Regions from separate parts of the Parageobacillus sp. G301 genome, predicted to be linked through region 3. Evidence: predicted binding sites of a transcription regulator. Region 3 holds the regulator's gene; each other region holds the start of a gene.
What was found. The regulator Rex, encoded in region 3, represses fermentation and respiration genes when NADH is low (regulators of the CRP and FNR family bind a similar motif). The targets are predictions, from matches to a motif close to TTGTGAAATATTTCACAA.

Region 1 (5,361 bases), 270 kb from region 3:
CACCCTAATAACGGGGAAACGAACGGGAATGCACCTCCTGTCTTCGCTAATGCTAAACCAATCGCAGAGGATAAACCCGCATAGTTAGCCAAGTTGGCAAATCCCATGATAAAACAAATAGTTAATACAGGAATCCATAGTTCTTTACATGTTTCTTTTAAACTTTGTATTCCCTCAGCGAACGTAATGTTTTTGCTAAACATACTTGTGAACAGCACCGCTAATAAAATCGCTGTACCTGTTGCTGATACAAGATCCAGCTTGAATATTGCATCTAATGCCGTCTGTGCCGGTGCCACCGGAGGAGTTTTTACGACTTCCCCATGCAAAAATGGCACTTTAAACAAAAGCGTAGTTTTATGAAGCGCTCCACCTTCAGCAAACAGCGCTTTAAAACCCGGCAGACTCCAGATAATAACGATTAACGTTAAAATATAAAAAGGAGACCACGCACTGATGATTTCTTTCAAGCTGTATTTAGATTTTTCTACAGCTTCTTCATCCTGATTTACTCGATATATATGTGACGGCTGCCATTTTCTTAAGAAAATAGTTAATGCCCCCATACTGACAAGCGCCGCTAAAATGTTGGCCAATTCCGGACCGAGCACAATGATTGTCAATGTTTGCACAATGGTATAACTTCCGCTTACCACTAAAAGAGCAGGCAATGTTTCTTTAACGCCTTTCCATTTATCTAAAATAAACACTAATAAGAACGGAACGAAAAACGTGATCAATGGCAAAATCCAAGCAAGTGTACGAGATAACTCAAGCGATGTTAAATCTCCCATTTGCGCTCCGACGATAACTGGAATCCCAATGGCTCCAAACGCGCCAGATGCAGCATTGGCAATTAAACAAAGAGCGGCGGCTTTTAATGGGCGAAATCCTAGTTCCGAAAGTAAAGCAGCTGAAATGGCAATCGGAACGCCAAATCCCGCAGCTCCTTCTAAAAATGCGTTAAAACTAAAACCGATGAGCAACAGTTGAAGCCGCTGATCTTCAGAAATGTTTGCGATACTCCCGCGGATCATATCAAATTTCCCTGTTTTCACAGCGATTTTATATAGCCAGACGGCCATGATCACAATATAGCCAATCGGCCATAAACCGTTCGCAATTCCATAAGTGGAAGCGGCAATCGCCTTTGAAATCGGCATATGAAAAAAACAAACCGCTGTCACTAATCCAAAACAAAGGGTAAGAAAAGCGGCTTTTACTCCCTTCATCTTCAACACCGTTAAACATAATAAAAACAAAACAATTGGAAGCGCCGCAATCAATGCAGAAAGATATGTGTTATGAAAAGGATTGTAATGTTGTATCCACATGATGTCCACCTTATTGTTATTCTAAGTCAGTACTTATTACTTTACCTCATCAAAATAACGGGAAAGAATGTCTTTTAATACGGTTGCGCTATGATGAAATTGCTGTTGTTCTGTTTCATTTAACTTCAATTCCATTACTTCACGAATACCGTTTCGGTTGATAATAGCAGGCACGCCAATATAAACGTTTTGCTCATTATATTGACCGTCCAGATAAGCCGAAACAGTTAATATAGCATTTTCGTCGTGCAAAATGGCACGTGTAATGCGGACGAGCCCCATCGCAATACCGTAATACGTTGCACCTTTTTTCTCAATAATTTGATATGCTGCATCACGAACATTAACAAAAATATTTTCTAAATCCTCTTTTCTGTAGCGATCGTTTTGCGACAATATTTGCTCAACTGGAATACTTCCAATTTCCGCGTGACTCCAAACAGGCAGTTCTGTATCCCCATGCTCTCCGATAATATACGCGTGCACATTGGTTGGAGCCACTTGAAAATATTCACTTAGCAAAAAGCGGAATCTTGCCGTATCTAGAATCGTTCCCGAGCCGATCACCCGTTCTTTCGGTAACCCGCTAAATTTCCAAGTAGCATACGTTAAGATATCTACTGGGTTCGTTGCAACAAGAAAAATGCCATCAAACCCTGATCTCATCACAGAATCGACAATCGTTTTAAAGATATTCATGTTTTTGTCAACAAGATCGAGCCTTGTTTCCCCTGGCTTTTGGTTAGCACCTGCACAAATAACCACCAAATCGGCATCTCGGCAATCTTGATAATCTCCATGCCATATATTCATTGGCTTCGGCGCGAATACTTTTCCATGATTTAAGTCCATCACATCGCCCGCTGCCTTCTCTTTATTCACATCAATCAACACTAGCTCATCCGCTATTCCTTGATTCATAAGGGCAAATGCATAGCTGGCCCCAACGAATCCTGTTCCTATAAGCGCCACTCGATTCATGCATTGTCTTTTCATAGCTGTCTGTCATCCTTTCCCAAAAATTAGTTTGTGAAATTATTCACAAATATATTGTTCATTATTTCACAAACTTTATCAAGCATCAACTATAAAAGAAATTTGTCTTTTTTGTTAACATTTTGGCCGCACAACAGTATTTTTGTATCACTACATTCAGTTCCAGCAAGCAATCCAATAAACGAAAAAAATGGTCTGTATATACTCATTTTCATAAAAAAATAAGAGGGCAATCCCTTTAAGGAATTTTTACTTCCTTTCGGATTCTCCCTCTTTTTAATTCCCTGCACCTCGATATCGTTTTACCCCTGCGTTCCACAAAAACACGGCAATCGTAAAAAAGATGATTCCCATGACTGGAGTAAAAAACGCATATCCGTACCATTCTTTTTTGCCGAGAAAATAGGAAGCCGGATACACGCCAACGAACGCAAACGGCAGAATCCACGTTAAAATATAGCGGATGACGCGATGATAAATATCAATCGGATAGCGCCCGTAGTTGCTGATGTTGTACATCATCGGAATAATCGATGTACGAGCATCGGCCCAAAAACTAATGGTCGCCAATGACACAAATACTCCCGCGTAAATAAGCGCTCCACCTAGTACAAGCAACATAAACATAAAAATATCATACCAATGCAACGAAAGATGCAAGCGCGCACCTGCATACACCATAATGATCATGCCTGTCACTCCGCCAAGAAGCGACTCTAACTCCATGCGTTCGAGAATAATTTGAAATAAGCTGTGAACCGGGCGCGTCAACACACGGTCCATTTCTCCACGCACAATATAGCGCTCGTTAAAATCCCAAATGTTAAAAAACGCTCCGAACACCGCATATGGCACTAAGAAAAAGCCGTAAATAAACAAAATTTCCTCACGCGTCCAGCCGTGCAATAACGTCGTATGTCCAAACACAACAAGAAGAAAAACAAGATTGACCGCCTGCGACATCAAATCAGAAATGAACTCGACAAGCAAATCAGCGCGATATTGCAACTTTGTTTTCATGTATTGCGCCATATACTGAAAAAAGATCGATACGTAAAACACGACTCACCCTCCTTGAATGACAAGCTGTTTTTTCGCCGCTCGCCACAATAGCTGAATCGGGATGAGCAACAGCACGCACCATGCAAACTGAAACAAAAGGCCGTGGATGATTGCTTGCCCTTGAAAGCTTTCTGTCACAATCATGCTTGGAATATAGCTAATTCCTTGAAATGGAAAGTATTTCATTGCCGCTTGCGCCCAATCCGGATAAAAGCTGATTGGCAAAATAAGTCCGGAAAACAAGTCGATCACAAACCGCTTTGCACGCAATAACCCTTCATTGTTAAGGGTAAAAAACGTGACAATGCCCGCAAGCAAATTCAACTCCGAATTAATAATAAAACTAAACATAATCGACAATGTGAAAAACATCCATGTATGAACATCGGTTGGAAAACGGAGAGGCAAAAATAAAGCGACAAAAAAAATTCCCGGAAGCGAAAGAAACAACAAACGAAAGATTCCTTCCCCTAATCCTTGCATCGTTTTCATTCCAAGATAACTGTAAGGACGAATAAGCTCTGTCGCCACTCTTCCTTCTCTAATCTCCATGGCGATTTCACGGTCGATATTATTGAAATAAAACGCCCGCGCCATCCATGAAATGGCAACATACGTTGTCATTTGCTCCATCGACATGCCTTGCATCGCCGATTTGCCGCCATAAATCGCCGACCAAAGAAAATAGTACGCCGCGATGTTAATAGCATAAATGAGAATACCTGTGTAATAATTCGTCCGGTAAGCAAGCATCATTAAAAAGCGGATGCGAATCATTTCGATATATTTATCCATGCACAACACCTTCTTCATAGATGTTGCGGATAATTTCTTCCGTAGAAATTTCATTAATGTTCATATCTTGAATCGAATAGCGGGAAACAACGCGGCTAATGACTTCAGGCAGAAGCGATGGCGCTATATTTGCTGTCCAGACGTTTGCTTGCTCCCCTTTTTTCCATGTTACTTGCAAACCATCGGTCAATTCCTTTAAAGCATCTAACGTAATTTCGCTTGCGAACGTAAATTGAATTTGTTTCCCTTCTCCCCAATTCTCTTTTAGCTTTTGCAGTGAGCCATCGTAAATGATTTTTCCTTCATCCAACATAATGACGCGTTCGCATAACGCTTCGATGTCGGAAATATCATGGGTCGTTAATAAAATGGTTGTGTTGTATTTCTCATTAATTTCTTTTAAAAACTGACGGATTTTCAGTTTTACAAGCACATCCAAGCCAATCGTCGGTTCATCTAAAAATAAAAGCGGCGGGTTATGAATAAGCGCAGCGGCCAGCTCACAGCGCATCCGCTGTCCAAGCGACAGCTTGCGAACCGGCTTGTCCAACAGAGGACCGATATCGAGCGTTTCAATGACATGTTCCATATGTTCTTTGTAGTCTTGATCCGATACACGGTACACTTTTTTCAACAGTCGAAACGACTCTTGGACGGCGATATCCCACCAAAGTTGGGAGCGCTGCCCGAACACAACGCCGATGGTTCGAACGAACGCTTCCCTCTCTTTATGCGGATTCATGCCGTTGACGAGCACTTTACCGGATGTCGGCGTCAAAATTCCCGTCAGCATTTTAATCGTTGTCGATTTCCCCGCACCATTTTCCCCAATATAGCCGACCATTTCACCTTGCTTTACAGTAAACGAAATGTCGTTGACAGCGCGAATGATTTTATAATTTCGTGTAAATAAATCGCGAAACGCTCCGAATAAGCCAGAGCGACTTGAATACGATTTAAATTCTTTTCTTAAGTTTTCTACTTCAATGACGTTCATGTTACACTCCCTCCACATAGGCAATAGTTTATCTGAAGTCACATCCCGAAACAAATGGTATGCTTTATGTTAAAATAAAAATCGGCAATGAAATAATAGGAGGATTTGAACGATGCAATTTACGAAATCAGAACAGCTTTATCAAGAAGCATTGCAGCATATCGTCGGCGGCGTCAA
Region 2 (5,361 bases), on a different contig from region 3:
CGTCGTCACGCTTCCCGGACGCATCGCGACTTTATTAAATAACACTTCTGCCCCAAGACGTTCATAAATGGCCGGCAAATAATCGTAATCTCCAACCGAAACGCCGCCCGTTGTGATCAGAAAATCAACTTGTGGCAGCGCCTTTTGTATCTCTGTAAAACATGTATCCACATCATCGGCTAATTTTCCAAAATAAACTGGCTCCGCGCCGCTGCGAACCACTTGCGCCTGAATCATATAGGCGTTGCTGTTGCGAATTTTTCCGGGAACGAGCGGCTCAGATACGTCCAAAAGCTCGCTGCCTGTCGCGAAAATGCCAATTCGCGGTTTTCTAGCGACTTTCACCCGAGCATACCCGAATGTCGCTAACAATGCTTGCACTCCTGGATTAATAAACGTTCCTTTTGGGACGAGCACCTCTCCTTTTTTCGCATCTTCTCCTTGGAACGAAATGTTATCTCCCGGCTGAAAGGGGCGTTTGATCGACATATATGTTTTTCCGTCTCTCTCATATTGTTTCGCTAATTCCAGCATGACAACCGCATCGCATCCATCTGGAATTTGCGCCCCCGTCATAATGCGCACCGCTTGAAATGGTTGAACGGTCTTCGACGCTACTTGTCCCGCCCCAATCGTTTCAATCACTTCAAATTCTACGGGATTGTCAAGCTTTGCTTTTGCGGAATCAACAGCGCGTATCGCAAAACCGTCATATGGTGACCGGTCAAACGGCGGAACGTCATGGTCAGCGCGCAATTCTTCCGCCAAATACCGTCCATATGCCTCTTCTAATGAAACCGTTTCTACTTCTCCTGTTCCTGCATACTTCATAACTTTTTGGATTGCCTCTGTTACTGGAATAAGAGTTCGTCTTTCTTCCATGATTTTATCCCTCTTCCTGTATATTGATTTCCATTTATGCATCCTTGTTCCAAATGTATTGATATTATCAATCTTTCCCTTTATTTTTTCAATTATATAAGTTAAACTTGAAAGTCCTGTCTCTTGCAGAAGAATAAGTTTGTGATTCATCTTGTGTTCTATTGTACGGAAACGGAAAAAGTCCATTTGTGAGATTAATCACATTTTCTCACTTCCTTTGCAGTTCAACATGATTTGTTCAAAATCTATTCATAAATATATGTGTGATATGCATCACGACATAGAAATAGAAAAGGAAATATACTTGGATTGTAATGATTTATAAAAAGTGGGGGGCCGATCATGGAAAAACGGTTTACAGAACAATCGATCATCGGTGATATCGTAGCACAGTTTCCAAAAGCAAGCGATATTTTCAAAGCATACAAAATTGATTTTTGCTGCGGTGGGCAGCGTCCGTTAAAAGAAGCGATACAAGAACGAAACTTAGACGGCAAAGCAATATTAGAACAATTAAATACTCTTTATGCGCAATCGCTTGAAAAAGATGAAAAAAATTGGTCGGAAGCTTCTTATAGTGAACTGATCGACCATATTATCCAAAAACATCACCGTTACTTGTCGGAAGAATTGCCTAATCTTAGCCCTTACGTAACAAAAGTGCTTCGCGTTCATGGGGCGCATCACCCGCATCTAGCACAAATTCATAAGTTGTTTAACGAGCTGAAAACAGAACTCGAGCAGCATACGATCAAAGAAGAAACTCATGCTTTCCCGCTTATTTTACAATTTGAAGAAACTCCGACTCCAGAAAACAGAGAAACGATGAAACAAGCAATTCGCGAACTTATCAATGAGCATGATGTTGCTGGCGATATCATCAAAACGATTCGTGAGATTACAAATGACTTCACCCCGCCAGAAGATGCATGCCGGACGTACCGTCTTGTCTACAACCGATTAGAAGCACTAGAAGAAGATTTATTGGAACATATCCATTTGGAAAATAACATTTTATTTCCGCGTGTTCTTCATGAAACAGAAGCATCCCAATAAACAACAACCGGACTGCTCCACATAACGAGCAAGTCCGGTTTGTTTATCCGCCAATATAAGACATTTCAATTTTTTTCCGCGTTTTTGCTGTTTGCTCCGTCCGTTCATCCGAGTAGCGGTCTGTCCGCATGTTCCATGTCGATGCAATCATTTTCTTTATTTCTTCTTTATCGGCCCCGGAACGCAGTTTTTCTTTTAACGAAACGCCGCTTGCAGCAAACAAGCACGTATACAGCGTGCCATCGGCGGAAATGCGCGCCCGGGTGCAGCTGCGGCAAAACGATTCGGTCACCGAAGCGATAAAGCCGACTTCCACGTTCGTGCCAACATATCGGTAGCGGCTTGCCACCTCGCCGAAGTAGGCTTTTTCCACCGGCTCAAGCGGATGCATTTGCTGCAGGCGTTCATACATTTCTTTTTTCGTTACCACATGGGAAAAATCCCATCCGTTTGTCGTGCCAACGTCCATATATTCAATAAAGCGGAGGGTAATGCCTCGTTCTTTAAAATAGTTCGCCATCGGAATGAGTTGCGAGTCGTTCATTCCCTTTTTGACGACCATGTTCACTTTGACGCCCAGCCCGGCTTCCCGAGCTGCTTCAATCCCTTTTAACACCGGTTTGACCCCGACGCCAACCCCGTTCATCTTTTTAAATACTTCGTCATCTAACGCGTCCAGGCTGACATTGACGCGCTTTAGCCCCGCTTCTTTCAAACGTTTTGCCCATTTCACTAAATGAATCCCATTCGTAGTAAGAGCGATATCGCGAATGCCGGAAATGTGCGCCAGCCGTTCTACTAATAAGTCTAAGTCGCGTCTTAACAGTGGTTCTCCCCCGGTGATGCGAATTTTTTCCACCCCAAGTTCCGCAAAACTTTCCGCAAGCAGCACCATTTCCTTGATTGTTAATAATTCGTCTTCACGCAAAAAGCGGAAATTCGGGCCGAATATTTCTGCCGGCATGCAATATACGCATCGGAAATTGCACTGGTCTGTTACTGAAATGCGCAAATCGCGAAGCGGACGGTTCCATTGGTCGACAATCACCGATTGACATTTTCCCATACCGCCTCCTCCTTTCAATTGAACTTAAAGTTTGTCGCACATAATTAACCATGTAAATACCGCTGTTTTTTCCAAACAAAACAAAAAACCAATGACCGATGGCGGAAACACTAGTGGAAGCCTCAGCACCGTTTCTATTACGATTTTCCCTTTAAACCGGCGGCATGCCGTGCCATCCATTTCGCGATAACGGTTCCAAGGAGAACCACAATGACTCTGGAAATGAATGTCGTTTTTATCGACAATAAAATCCAGTTATGTTAAAAACCTCTTTCAACAACACTATGACATTTTCCCATTTACTATACAAGAAAGATAAGAGAAATGTTGTGACGTTACTCACATTTTAACATAACAATCATGAAAACGGTTTCAAAAAATATTTTGTGACATCATTGTGACAATGATCACAAATACAACAAAATGTGATTTTCTTCACAACAAAACCAACCCCTTGTTTCCTACAATGGAAGTAACAACAAACCATTGAGGTGAAAAAAATGCTTGCAGCAAAAACGTTGCACAACCATGATCGCTTTGGCCATTTGCGTGAATTACTCCGTTCTGCGAAACATACAGTCAAAATACGAAAAGGAACATTTTTATTCCAAGAAGGAATGGATGCTGATGAACTATATCTTATTCTTTCAGGTAAAGTGCAAATGAGCAAAATTTGCGCTGACGGAAAAGAGATGTGTTTCCGCATCTGCGGCTCTGGGGAAATTATCGGCGAGCTAACATTGTTTACAACAGACCCTCGCTATTTGTTAACAGCAAAAGTAATCGAAGATGGTGAAGTGGCAGTCATTAAAAAAGATGATTTAGAACGAGAGCTCCTCACCAATCCTTCACTTACTTATGAATATATGCAATGGGTCAGCATGCATGCGCGTCGGACACAAACGAAATTTCGCGATTTAATTATGCACGGCAAAAAAGGAGCGCTCTATTCCACGCTCATCCGCATGTGCAACAGCTATGGCGTTACGCTTGATAACGGCAGCATTCTAATTGACCTAACACTGAAAAATCAAGATTTAGCCAACTTTTGCGGCACCACCCGCGAAAGCGTCAACCGCATGTTAAACGTGTTAAAGCAGCAAGGTGTTCTTTCCATTAAAAAAGGAAAAATTACGATCCATGACCTCGACTATTTAAAGAAGGAAATTCAATGCGAAAACTGTCCGGTGGATATTTGTCGCATTGAATAAAAACACCCCTCCTTTTCGAATGGAAAAGGAGGGTGTTTTTAAATCTTCTTTGCACGCATGCGGCGATATACAACATAATGTCTATTTAAATACGTCAGCGGAACGCTCCAAACATGGACAAGACGGGTAAACGGCCAGATGCCAAACAGCAATAAGGCGGTAATAATATGAATTTGGAATCCTAACGGGGCATCGCTTACCAGTTGGGGCAGCGGCCGAAACGTTAAAATCCCTCGGAACCATGGGCCAATCGTATCGCGATAATCAAACGTTCCTCCCGTAGCAGTATATCCTACTGTATTGGTAAATCCCGTTAAAATGACGATGGTTAACAGAAGCAATGCAAGGAAATCACTTTTGCTGCTGTTGCGGAAAATACGACGAACGCTTAACCTCCGCCATAGCAGCAACAGAACACCGATGACCGTCGCGACCCCAGCTGCGCCGCCGAACCAAACCGCCCCGAAGTGATACATTTCATCCGTAATTCCGATTGTTTCATAAAATGGTTTTGGCATCAGTATCCCAGCTACGTGCCCGAAAAAAACAAATATAATTCCCCAATGAAAAAGAATACTTCCCCATCGCAACCGTCTGCTTTCAAGAAACTCACTTGATTTTGCCGACCAGCCAAATTGGTCTGTATTATAACGGTAAATATGACCAACGACAAATAATGTAAGCATGAGATACGGATAAATTACCCAAAGAAATTGATCAAGTAAACTCATCGTGCGTCCTCCATTCATGTTCATATTGTTAAGAGGCTTTTTTCTCCTTTAAAAATGAAACGATTCCGGTTACACAGCCATCCATGACAAGATAATACGGATTATTCGCTAATTTTAGTTCCTCTGCAATTTTATCAATGGTTGTTTTATGAATAAGAAGCATCTTCTTTGCATGCTCTTCGGGAGCGACAGACGCAAATTCTAAAACAACTGGCAAATAGTCTGGCAGCTCCTCGTCCAATAGATCAAAACCGGCGTTGCGAAACTCCTCTTTTAGTTTTAAAAAGGCTTGGCCGCGCTCTTTCTGATCGCCAAATAGATGATAAGTTAAATACATTGTGGTTTTATCGTTAAAATCAAACGTATTCACATATGTTTCGCATAACGTCTCTATTTCGTTTGTTTTTAAGTAGTC
Region 3 (5,361 bases):
TAATTTTCTCCGTTCTTATTAGCACTCGTCTTAACTGAGTGCTAACACACTTATAATATTAATGAACTTCTCTTTTTTTTGCAAGTGGGAAACACCAAAAAATAATATGTTTTTTCTCGTTTCCTGCCCTTTTTAATTATTTCACATTTCTACAAAGCTTAAACAACCGTCACCAACTCTTTTTTATCATTTTTTATAGAAGATGTGCTACAATAACGAAAAAGTATCACTATAATTTTTTCGATAAAGGGGTAAGTTTCATTGAAACGACGCTACTGGTATGTCATTATTACGTATGTCATCATGCAGCTATCAGGCATTGCAGGGGTCCCATTGTTGCATTTTCTTGGTGTTGGAAAACATGCAAAAAATGACTTTGTTGCAACAGAGATCGCCTCTGGCTATTGGGCGGTTATCAGCTTTTCCATCGCCTTTCTCATCATTCTCATTTTCTTACGTGAAGATATAAAACAGCGGCACACCCGTTATAGCGTTCCGTTGTCTACGGCATGGATGTGGGCCATTGGCGGCGTCTTTTTAGCCTTGTTTACCCAAAGCATTGCCGCTAATATTGAATGGCGCTTGCTCGGCATCGAGCCCGGTTCAGAAAATACAAAACGAATTGTCGAGATTATTCGAGTCACCCCATTATTGATGGTCGTTACTTCTGTCATCGGACCGATTTTAGAAGAAATTATCTTTCGCAAAATTATTTTCGGAACACTATATCAAAAATATAATTTCTTCATTTCCGCACTAGTTAGTTCTCTTTTATTTGCGGTTGTCCACATGGAGTTCGAACACCTGCTGCTGTATGCGACAATGGGATTTACCTTTGCGTTTCTTTACGCGAAAACAAAGCGTATTTTCGTTCCGATTTTTGCCCACGTCACTATGAATACGTTCGTCGTATTAATACAAACGATATTTGCGGATGAGATAGAAAAAATGATGCGGCAAACAGAACAGATACAACTCATTATTGGAGGCTTTTAGTACGATGAAAAGGTCACCATTACAATTCGCTTTTTTCTATTTCCTTATGGGCATCTTATTCACTTACTTGTCGATTCAAAGTGCGGATGAAACCATTTGGAATTTTTTCACGATCGTTCTTGCGATAATAGCTACGCTTGATTTTGGAACTGCGATACGTCTGTTAGTACTTTACTTTAAAAAATGAACCTCCCGCCGCATTCACGGGAGGTTTTCTTGTTCCGTCTGCGCCAATAGCGCTTTGCGATAAGCTATTTTCGAAATCCAAATGCTCACTTCATATAAAATCGAAAGCGGAATCATAACAATGACTTGTGACAGCACATCTGGCGGCGTAATGGCCGCCGCTAAAATCAATAGCGCTAAATAAGCATATTTGCGCACCTTGATTAATAACATCGGTGTAATCAAGCCAAGCCTTGTTAAAAACATTACAACTACCGGAAGCTGAAATACAATTCCAAATGGCAAGATCAGGTGAAGCAAAAATTCAAAGTATTCATTAATCCCTATCACCTGATGAATGCCGAGACGGGACGCTAAATTTTGCATAAAACGAACGACGAAAGGAAATAAGATGAAATACGCAAAACTAATGCCAGCTAAAAAGAGAAAGATCGAAATCGGAATGTAGCTTAACGTGACTCTTCGTTCCTTTTCATACAGCCCAGGACTGACAAACGCCCAAATTTGATAAAGCAGAACTGGCGCGGTAAGAACAAACGCAAGAACAAACGCAAATTGAACATAAATTTTTATTGGATCTGTTAAACGAAAGGCGTTCATCGTTAATTCCTTCGCTTCGTCCGTTCGCTGCAAATATAAAATGACGGGCTCCACGAAAAAGAAACTAGCAATAAGGGCAATGACAAAAAACACAAGAACAATAATAAGTCGCTTTCGTAATTCTCCCAGGTGTTCGTACACCGACATTTCTTTATCGTCCATACTTCAATCATCCTAACAAATCATAATTGGTCTGGTTTTTTTTCATCCTCGTCTGTTAATCCTTTAGTGGCATCCTTAAATTCCCGCAGCGATTGACCGAGCGATTTGCCCAGCTCCGGAAGTTTTTTCGTTCCAAACAATAATAAAATAACAAGCACAATTAACAAATATTTCACTTTTGATTCTCTCCTTTATCGGCCGGATAATTTTTTAAGAAATAGACTAATGATTGCAATTCAACCGCTAAATCAATATGATGGACACGAATATGTTTCGGTACGTTCAATCGAGCGGGTGTAAAGTTTAAAATTCCTTTAATCCCTTTTTGAACGAGACGGTCCGTAATCCATTGAGCGGCAGGAGCCGGTACGGTCAAAATCGCAACAGGAATTCCTTCGTGAAGGCGATTTTCCAATTCATCCAAATGATATACTGGCACACCGCCAACTTCTTTTCCTACTTTCTTTTGATCGACATCAAATGCCATCACAATTTTTGTATTATTATTTTTTGTAAAATTATAATTTAAAAACGCTGTCCCTAAGTTCCCGACTCCAAATAACGCCACTTCGGTAATTTCATCTTGATCAAGCGTCTTGCGAAAAAAAGATAATAAATAATTGACATTATATCCGTATCCTTTTTTGCCAAGCGCACCGAAATAGGAAAAATCACGACGAATGGTCGCGGGATCAACTTTTACTGCCTCACTTAATTCCGCGGAAGAAACTCGTTGTTTTCCTGAAGCATGTAAATTTTTCAAAAAACGGTAATATAGTGGCAAACGTTTTGCAGTTGCTTGCGGAATTTTTGGTTGTTCATTGTTCATTCGCAAATCCCCCAACACTACTGTTTTCTCGTTGATAATGGCCTGATTTCCCACCTGATTTTTCCACTAAATAGGTTGGGCCAATCACCATCCCTTTATCTAGCGCCTTACACATATCATACACGGTCAGTGCACAAACAGAAGCAGCCGTTAGCGCTTCCATCTCCACACCTGTACTTCCTTTTGTTTTTACCGTTACGGTGATCAGTAATTGGTAAAGCGCTTTTTCTTCCTCGACATGCCATGCAAATTGGATGTCGACACCTTTTAACATAAGAGGGTGGCACATTGGAATTAAATCAGACGTTTTTTTTGCGGCCATAATGCCAGCTACTTGCGCAACAGCAAGCACATCCCCTTTTTCAATCATGCGATTTGTCATTTTCTCGTAAATTTCTTTATTTACGGTCACGCTCGTTTGTGCTACCGCTACTCGAATGGTATCCTCTTTTTCCGTAATATCGACCATTTTTGCACGGCCTTGTTCATTAAAATGTGTAAATGATGACACGCATATCTCCCCCATTTATAAACTATACACTATTTTTGGGCATCTGTCTTTTATCGTTTTGTTTTATTGCGATAAGAAAACAAATTACGCTACACTATTATTGTTAAACGAGAGGTGAACAACAATGATTATTTTACAAGTCAATCAACTGACAAAATATTTCGGTGCTGACCTTATTTTATCGAATATAAAATTAGAAATACAATCCAAAGATAGGATTGCGCTCGTCGGAAGAAACGGAGCAGGAAAATCGACACTGTTAAAAATTATTGCTGGTGAGATGTCTTACGATAGTGGAGAAATCATCAAACCAAAAGAAGTATCGATCGGATATCTTGCTCAAGATAGCGGTCTACACTCCTCTTTATCCATTTGGGAAGAAATGATGACAGTATTTGCTCCTCTAAAAACAATAGAAAAACAATTGCGCCAGATGGAGCTGCAAATGGGAGACCCTGATCTAATCGCTGATTCTTCCCGCTATGAAAAATTATTGAAAGATTATGATGCATTGCAAGAACGCTATAAAGAACAAGGCGGTTATCAATACGAAGCGGATATTCGTTCGATTTTACACGGCTTACAATTTGCGAAATATGACTATATGACGACTCCCGTTCAATCGTTAAGCGGCGGACAACGAACTCGTCTGGCGCTTGGAAAACTGCTTTTAATGAAGCCTGATTTGCTTATTTTGGACGAACCGACAAACCATTTAGACCTTGAAACATTAACATGGCTCGAACAATACTTGCAAACATATCCTGGCGCTATTCTTATCGTATCCCACGACCGCTACTTTCTTGATAAAGTTGTCACCCAAGTATATGAGCTGTCACGGACAACATTGAAACGATACACAGGAAATTATAGCCGTTACTTAGAACAAAAAGCAGCCGAATATGAACGAGAACGAAAACTGTATGAAAAACAACAAGAAGAAATCGCAAAACTCCAAGACTTTATTCAACGCAATATTGCCCGTGCCTCCACAACAAGACGTGCACAAAGCCGGAGAAAACAGTTAGAAAAAATGGAGAGAATGGAAAAACCAGCAGGAGACGAAAAAGTTGCTTCCTTTTCTTTTGACATCGAACGGCAAAGCGGAAATGACGTATTAATCGCTGAAGATGTCGCAGTCGGATATGATGAGAACAAGCCGCTCATTCGCAATATTCGTTTCCGCATCACGCGCGGTGAAAGCATCGCCTTGGTCGGACCGAACGGAATCGGAAAATCAACGTTGTTAAAAGCGATTGTAAACAAACTTCCGCTGCAATCAGGACATTTCCGTTACGGTTCGAACGTGCAAATCGGCTATTACGACCAAAACCAGGCCGATTTGTCCTCGAATAAGCGAGTGCTCGATGAACTTTGGGATGAATACCCTGACAAAACGGAAAAAGAAATCCGCACCGTGCTCGGAAGTTTCTTATTCTCTGGAGACGATGTATTAAAACCTGTATCGGCCTTAAGCGGCGGTGAAAAAGCGAGACTGGCGCTTGCCAAACTGATGATGCAAAAAGCCAATTTCCTTATTTTAGACGAACCGACAAACCATCTTGATTTAGACAGTAAAGAAGTGCTCGAAAACGCCTTAATCGAATATCCCGGAACTATTTTATTCGTTTCTCACGACCGCTATTTTATTAATCGAATTGCCACGAAAGTATATGAGCTTTCTAGTGACGGAATTACCGAGTATTTAGGCGATTATGACTACTATGTCGCAAAAAAGGCGGAAATGCTGGAGCTAGAACGTCTCGCTTCCGAGAAACAAACAGGCCGTTCTCATGAAGAGGCATCATCGAAACTTAGCTACGAACAGGAAAAAGAGGCGAAAAAACTAGAACGACAGAGCAAGCGGCGCATTGAAGAAATTGAAACAGAAATTAGCGAATTAGAACAGCAAATCGCATACATCGACGAACAATTATGCGATCCAGAAATTTATCAAGATCATGAGAAAGTACAAAAATTGACAAAAGAGAATGACGAAATGAAGGAAAAATTAGAAAAATTACTAGAAGAATGGGAAACACTTCATACATTACAATAATAATTGCGAAAAAACATC
Region 4 (5,361 bases), on a different contig from region 3:
TCTCTCCCATCTTGGCATACTCTTGCTGTGCATAATCTCCATCCCCTAACTGGGGCATATATCCTAAAAGAGCAATTTTGGTTTTGGAACCGGCAACTTCTTTCATTACTTGAAGAGCGTTTGCCATCGAAAGAGGAGTTACATTCCACGTATCGTCAATGACGGTGCAACCACCCAGCCCGGAACGAAACTCCAAATGTTCAATCACTTGGTTGAACGACGCCAATCGCTCGCATGCTTCCTTTATATCCATCCCTGCACTCCACGTCGCTGCGATGGCGGCAAGAGCATTATACACGTTATGTTTGCCATACCCTGGCACAAAGACTGGATAAGTTTGATTTTGATGACGGAGATTAAACTTCATACCTCCTCGGTCATAGGAGACATCCGTTGCTTGAAAGTCGCATCCGTCGCTGAAGCCGAAATAGAGAATGATGTTTCGAAATTTACTCACATCAATTTTTTTGATGTTCTCGTCATCCGCATTTAAGATGAGGGTGCCGTTCACCGGATCCAAATCATGCAGGATTTCCGCTTTTGCCTCGAGATAACGTTCCGGAGTTTTACATCCCACCAGATGATATACGTCAATGTTTAACAAAATCCTTATCTGAGGACGAAAATATTTTATATAAAAAATGATATCCCCAGGGGAGTCTACTCCCATTTCAATCACGGCTGCTCCTGTTGTCTCATCAATCCCAAGAAGATAACGGTGATTGCGATGACCACCGTTGAAACTCTTATAAGTGGATTGGACTTTATAATGTTTTTCAAGAATGTGTTTAATCATTTCTTTTGTTGTCGTTTTACCGCAGGTTCCTGTCACCCCTATAATGGGGATATCAAAAAGGCTGCGGTAATAATCAATAAACTTCCAATAAGCCTCATCTACATCTTCTACTTTTATGACAATCACGTCATCGCCAAGATGGTTAAAGTCTTGTGGTTTTTCCGTTACAACGACAATAGGCTTATATTTTTGAAACAGCTTGGAGCGGATTTTTCTTTTTGTATATAAATCAATGAGCAGTGTATGATTATCTACCTTGTAGCGTTTCGTGACCACATTTTTAATGAGAGGATTTCCCTCTCCTTGCACCAATGCCCCACCAATATGAGCAACAAGCTCGTTTAGATAAAGCCATTTCATATATGTCTCCTCTCTTCTCCATTTTCTGTGTGTAATATTGTATACATGTGATTGTGATGTGGTTACTGTATATTGGGCGGGAGCCTATTTATACGACCCGGCATTAAACAGATTTTAAGATATGATACGGCAATCAGATGAGAAAGGTTTGTGCCATTTCCCATCTGAAAATGAATGAAGCACAACATCTGCCGAAATGTTCTGAACATTTGATTTTTGGGACCTAAGTACGCTTATTTAAAACTAAATAAAAAATGGTCTACTGTATCTGCCAGTAGACCACCATCGTAGATTACTTGCCAAGAAAAAACGAGAATATAACCTAAAAATCGGAATAAGACTTCTGTTTCGTAAGACCATGCATATTCATTGTTCAAATTGAACCTCATGTCCATCCCCAGGTTTTCGAGCCTAATTATTGATAAAAAGGCACCTCTCAGTAAAAAAACGTTTAATATATAGTAGCTTGGCTAAATGGAAAGCATCAAAAAGGAGGGTTATTTTATGGAATTTACTCTTACAGGAGGGGATTCTTCCCTAGTCACCGTGAAGCAAAATCCTCCGAACACCCCTGTAGAAGTCATTTGTGACAATGGGGGGTGTAGTTGTAACAATAGATGTGGTCTTACTACGTTTGAAGGTGGAGAAAATTTAACTCCAATTCCGCCAATCCCTTTGTGTGTAACATTGGCATCGTTTCCCGGTTGGCTTTTTCTAGAGGGAGGGAATGTTGGAAATTGGCCTTCTCCTGATACAATAGCATTTTGGATAGGTGGTACCACTCGTGAGATTACGTTTCAGCCCGCAGTCGCTTCTGTTAGCTTCTTTTATGCTTCCGCTGTAAATGTTACTCTAGAAGCATTTGATGCAAATAACAATTTGATTGCAAGTGTAGTAGGTCCAGCCAATTTTGTTCCTCCTCTTTTTGATAATTGGGACCCTTTAGGCGTTAACGTGGGCTCCAATAGAATTACAAGAATCAGAATAACTGGTAATAGTAACCAAACGGGCATTGATAACTTGAAAGTATGCTCCGTACGCCGAACATGTTGCAAAACGCATAATCCATTCATAAACGCAAATGTACGCCAAAATGCAAATGTACGCCAACAAATCCGCCCGTCTTGGAAACCATATGCAGTGACTAAAAAACACACTTCCAAACGGTGAACATGATTTCCAATTTTGTTATTAAACGTGTAATGCCTAGCGAAACTGCCCCTCCTTTACCGGATTCCCCCCTGATTTTGAGAACACCCTATCTGATTTAAGGTTATTCATGAACCTCTCCCACCTACACTCCGTTTGAAGGTGGGAGTTTTTACTAAATTCATCAAAGAAGCTTCGACGAAGAAGAAGGACTCCTTCCCCCCTACTCGGATGAACCCATCGGAAGCCTTTTCGACGGAATAGTAAGCAACATCAGTTTTTCAAGTTTCCCATTATGAATACCGATGGACAATTCAATTTTTCCATTTTCATGGATGTTGAAACCGTTTTTTACGAAGTCAATTCCAGAAGATTAGAAATTTTCTTTTTTCATATTTTCAATCGTCATTCATCAATTTGAACAAAATAGTTTGAGTGTGGGCTGGCATTTCATCATTTATTCAAAATTTTCTCTTTATGAAACAAGTATCCAACTGACCGTTTTGCTGAAACGTGACCTTCTTTTTGAGATGTCAAATATGTATACAACGCTCCCATAAACAGGGCACCGCCGACAATATTGCCTAGTGTAACAGGAATAATGTTATGCACCACTCCTGCTAAGTCGATCGTCGCTGGATGCGGGACTGCTAATGCAATTGAAAAGAGGACGAAATTGGCAATGGAGTGTTCGTATCCAGAAGCAAAAAAGATAAAAACAATAAGAATCATCGAAAATACTTTTGCCATATCCTCTTTCATTTGCATGGGAATAAAAATCGCTAAACAAACAAGCCAGTTACAGAGAATTCCTTTAAAAAAGAGCTGCATCGTTGTTGCGTGCATTTTTTTCGCCGCCATAAGAAATAATAAATGGCCTCGCGGAATATGATCAAAAACACCGGATTGCGAAATAAGAAAAGCGAAAAATACAGCACCTAATAAATTACCGCTATAACATGCAAGCCAATTCCGCAACGTATCTTTGATTGTCGTTTCTTTGTGCAAAGTACTGATTGTAAAATACATCGTATTACCAGTAAATAGTTCTGCGCCACCGTACATAATTAATACTAAGGCGATTCCGAAAAAAATACCGCTTACTAAATAAGTAGCAGGAGAATTCGCTTCACGGAAAAATTCACCTACACGAAAACAAAGAACAAGTGCAAATCCGATGTACACCCCTGCCAAAGCAGCCCGCATCACATATTGAACAAGGGAACGATCGAGAATTGTTCGTTTTTTTACAGCCAACTCTTTACATTTTTGAACTGCTTCCATCTCTCCGACACTTCTCTTTCATTCTATTTTGTGATTTTTTTCACATTCTTTACGATATATAACATACGCCCTTCCCACCTATTTTTCAACATATCGATGGAAATGTTAAAATAAATGTCAACAATTCCATTTGTAACCGTTTACTAAAAAAATAATCGTTGCAAATTCAATAATAGTTGTTTTAATATAACTAAGATATTAGTAGTTCTTTTCCAAGCATGATCTTGCTTCTCTAACACGTATTAATAAATTCATTTTTCAAGCATGTACAAAGTTTCGAAAAAGAGGAGTGTCTTCGTGTGGTAGAAAGCCCCATCGAATGGTTCCGATGGGGTTTTTAACTATTTCAATCAATCGATTTTAATTCCGTTAGCAAGGGATTGATTTCGTTCATCCAGATATCCTGCCAAAATATCTGTAGTTTGGATGTATTTTTGTGCATTTTTTATGAAAAACCTTTACAGCGAGACTGAATTTCATCTAAATCCGCTATGAACTGCTTTATTTCTTCTTGTGACAATTTCACAGGCATTTGATCGTAAAGAATGAGTAGCTGTCCTTCTTCCTCATTTTGATGATTTTTCAGATAGTCTGACAGATGCTGCAGCTGATGTGGTTGGAGGACAGATTCAACAAAAAACTGTTTGAACTTTTGGATGGTAAAAACGTTCATTTCATTGTCATATTCACCGGAAATAATGCGCCCTTCGATCCATGGCATGCCTGTTTTTCCTCCAGTTTTTGTTTTCATCAGTATTTCCTAAAAAATCATTTTTTATCAAATTGCCGCTATTTCCCGCACGAATTCGCTTCCTTGCAAATAGTCTTAAAAGCGGCACTTTCTTGCAATCCATCTCTTTCCCGCCAAATTCCAATCTTCCACATCTTATAAAAGGAATTACACTTCTTCATCTTTCACCGCATACCGTTTGCCCCCTCGCATTTTGTAGCCAGAAACGGTCGACCAACATTACATATCAGTGTAAAACCATATATAGAAAAAGCCTTCTACAAATATATAAGATTAATTGTATAACAATGAGTTTGGGACATACTCTTGACAAACAAAAGGACATTATTATATTTTAAAAACATATATTTTATACTTAACTGCACAAAAGCATAAAAGCATAGAAGCGTAGAAGCGTTTAAGTGAAAAAGTTTCGAAAAGGAATATATTAAAATGAAAAAACAACCTTTGTCTTAACAATCTTTGGTCATTATTTTACCTTTTCTTTCTAGCATGTTTATTTCAGTTTTAGAACTCTATCATTGTTTGTAAATAAAATATCGCGACAGAAAGGCAGGACAAACATGGAAAAAAATCATCAAGATTTAAAGAAAGGTTTATTGCCTAGACATGTTCAGTTTATTGCTCTAGCAGGCATGATTGGAACGGGTATTTTTAAAGGAAGTTCAGATACGTTAAATATAGCGGGGCCAAGTGTCGTTTTTGCTTACTTATTAGGAGGTTTATTATTATTTATTGTGATGGCGGCATTGGCGGAGATGGCCATTGTCTACCCCAACTTAAACGTTCAGCATCTTGTATATAAAGCGTTTGGATTTCATACATCCTTTATCGTAGGATGGCTTTATTGGATCAACTGGACGATTGTCACCATTGTCGAAATTTTAGCGGCGGGAAGCTTCCTAAAATATTGGTTTCCATCCATACCTTTATGGCTTTTAAGTTTCCTTTGTACCGTCTTGATCGTCGGAATTAACTTGTTTCATGTAAAGTACTATGGGGAGATTGAGTTTTGGTTCGC

Region 1: QSJ37_RS15930 (L-lactate dehydrogenase) is a predicted target of Rex. The motif match lies at 2,362-2,379, and genes of this name have one in related genera.
Region 2: ric (iron-sulfur cluster repair di-iron protein) is a predicted target of Rex. The motif match lies at 1,069-1,086, and genes of this name have one in related genera.
Region 4: QSJ37_RS03920 (formate/nitrite transporter family protein) is a predicted target of Rex. The motif match lies at 3,618-3,635, and genes of this name have one in related genera.

Annotation. Positions count from the first base shown of each region.
Region 1 is NZ_BSDB01000003.1:2,568-7,928, forward strand. It holds gene QSJ37_RS15925 (L-lactate permease) at 1-1,334, opposite strand, end outside; gene QSJ37_RS15930 (L-lactate dehydrogenase) at 1,371-2,330, opposite strand; gene QSJ37_RS15935 (ABC transporter permease) at 2,607-3,392, opposite strand; gene QSJ37_RS15940 (ABC transporter permease) at 3,396-4,187, opposite strand; gene QSJ37_RS15945 (ABC transporter ATP-binding protein) at 4,180-5,184, opposite strand; gene QSJ37_RS15950 (glutamate-1-semialdehyde 2,1-aminomutase) at 5,297-5,361, shown strand, end outside.
Region 2 is NZ_BSDB01000001.1:1,450,885-1,456,245, forward strand. It holds gene QSJ37_RS07415 (molybdopterin molybdotransferase MoeA) at 1-882, opposite strand, end outside; gene ric (iron-sulfur cluster repair di-iron protein) at 1,225-1,938, shown strand; gene moaA (GTP 3',8-cyclase MoaA) at 1,982-3,004, opposite strand; gene QSJ37_RS07430 (Crp/Fnr family transcriptional regulator) at 3,505-4,215, shown strand; gene narI (respiratory nitrate reductase subunit gamma) at 4,254-4,946, opposite strand; gene narJ (nitrate reductase molybdenum cofactor assembly chaperone) at 4,975-5,361, opposite strand, start outside.
Region 3 is NZ_BSDB01000003.1:275,921-281,281, forward strand. It holds gene QSJ37_RS17120 (CPBP family intramembrane glutamic endopeptidase) at 262-996, shown strand; gene QSJ37_RS17125 (YdiK family protein) at 1,043-1,183, shown strand; gene tatC (twin-arginine translocase subunit TatC) at 1,198-1,944, opposite strand; gene QSJ37_RS17135 (twin-arginine translocase TatA/TatE family subunit) at 1,965-2,120, opposite strand; gene QSJ37_RS17140 (redox-sensing transcriptional repressor Rex) at 2,117-2,773, opposite strand; gene moaC (cyclic pyranopterin monophosphate synthase MoaC) at 2,763-3,284, opposite strand; gene QSJ37_RS17150 (ABC-F family ATP-binding cassette domain-containing protein) at 3,409-5,343, shown strand.
Region 4 is NZ_BSDB01000001.1:757,816-763,176, forward strand. It holds gene QSJ37_RS03910 (UDP-N-acetylmuramoyl-tripeptide--D-alanyl-D-alanine ligase) at 1-1,156, opposite strand, end outside; gene QSJ37_RS03915 (hypothetical protein) at 1,661-2,326, shown strand; gene QSJ37_RS03920 (formate/nitrite transporter family protein) at 2,759-3,589, opposite strand; gene QSJ37_RS03925 (hypothetical protein) at 4,035-4,340, opposite strand; gene QSJ37_RS03930 (amino acid permease) at 4,904-5,361, shown strand, end outside.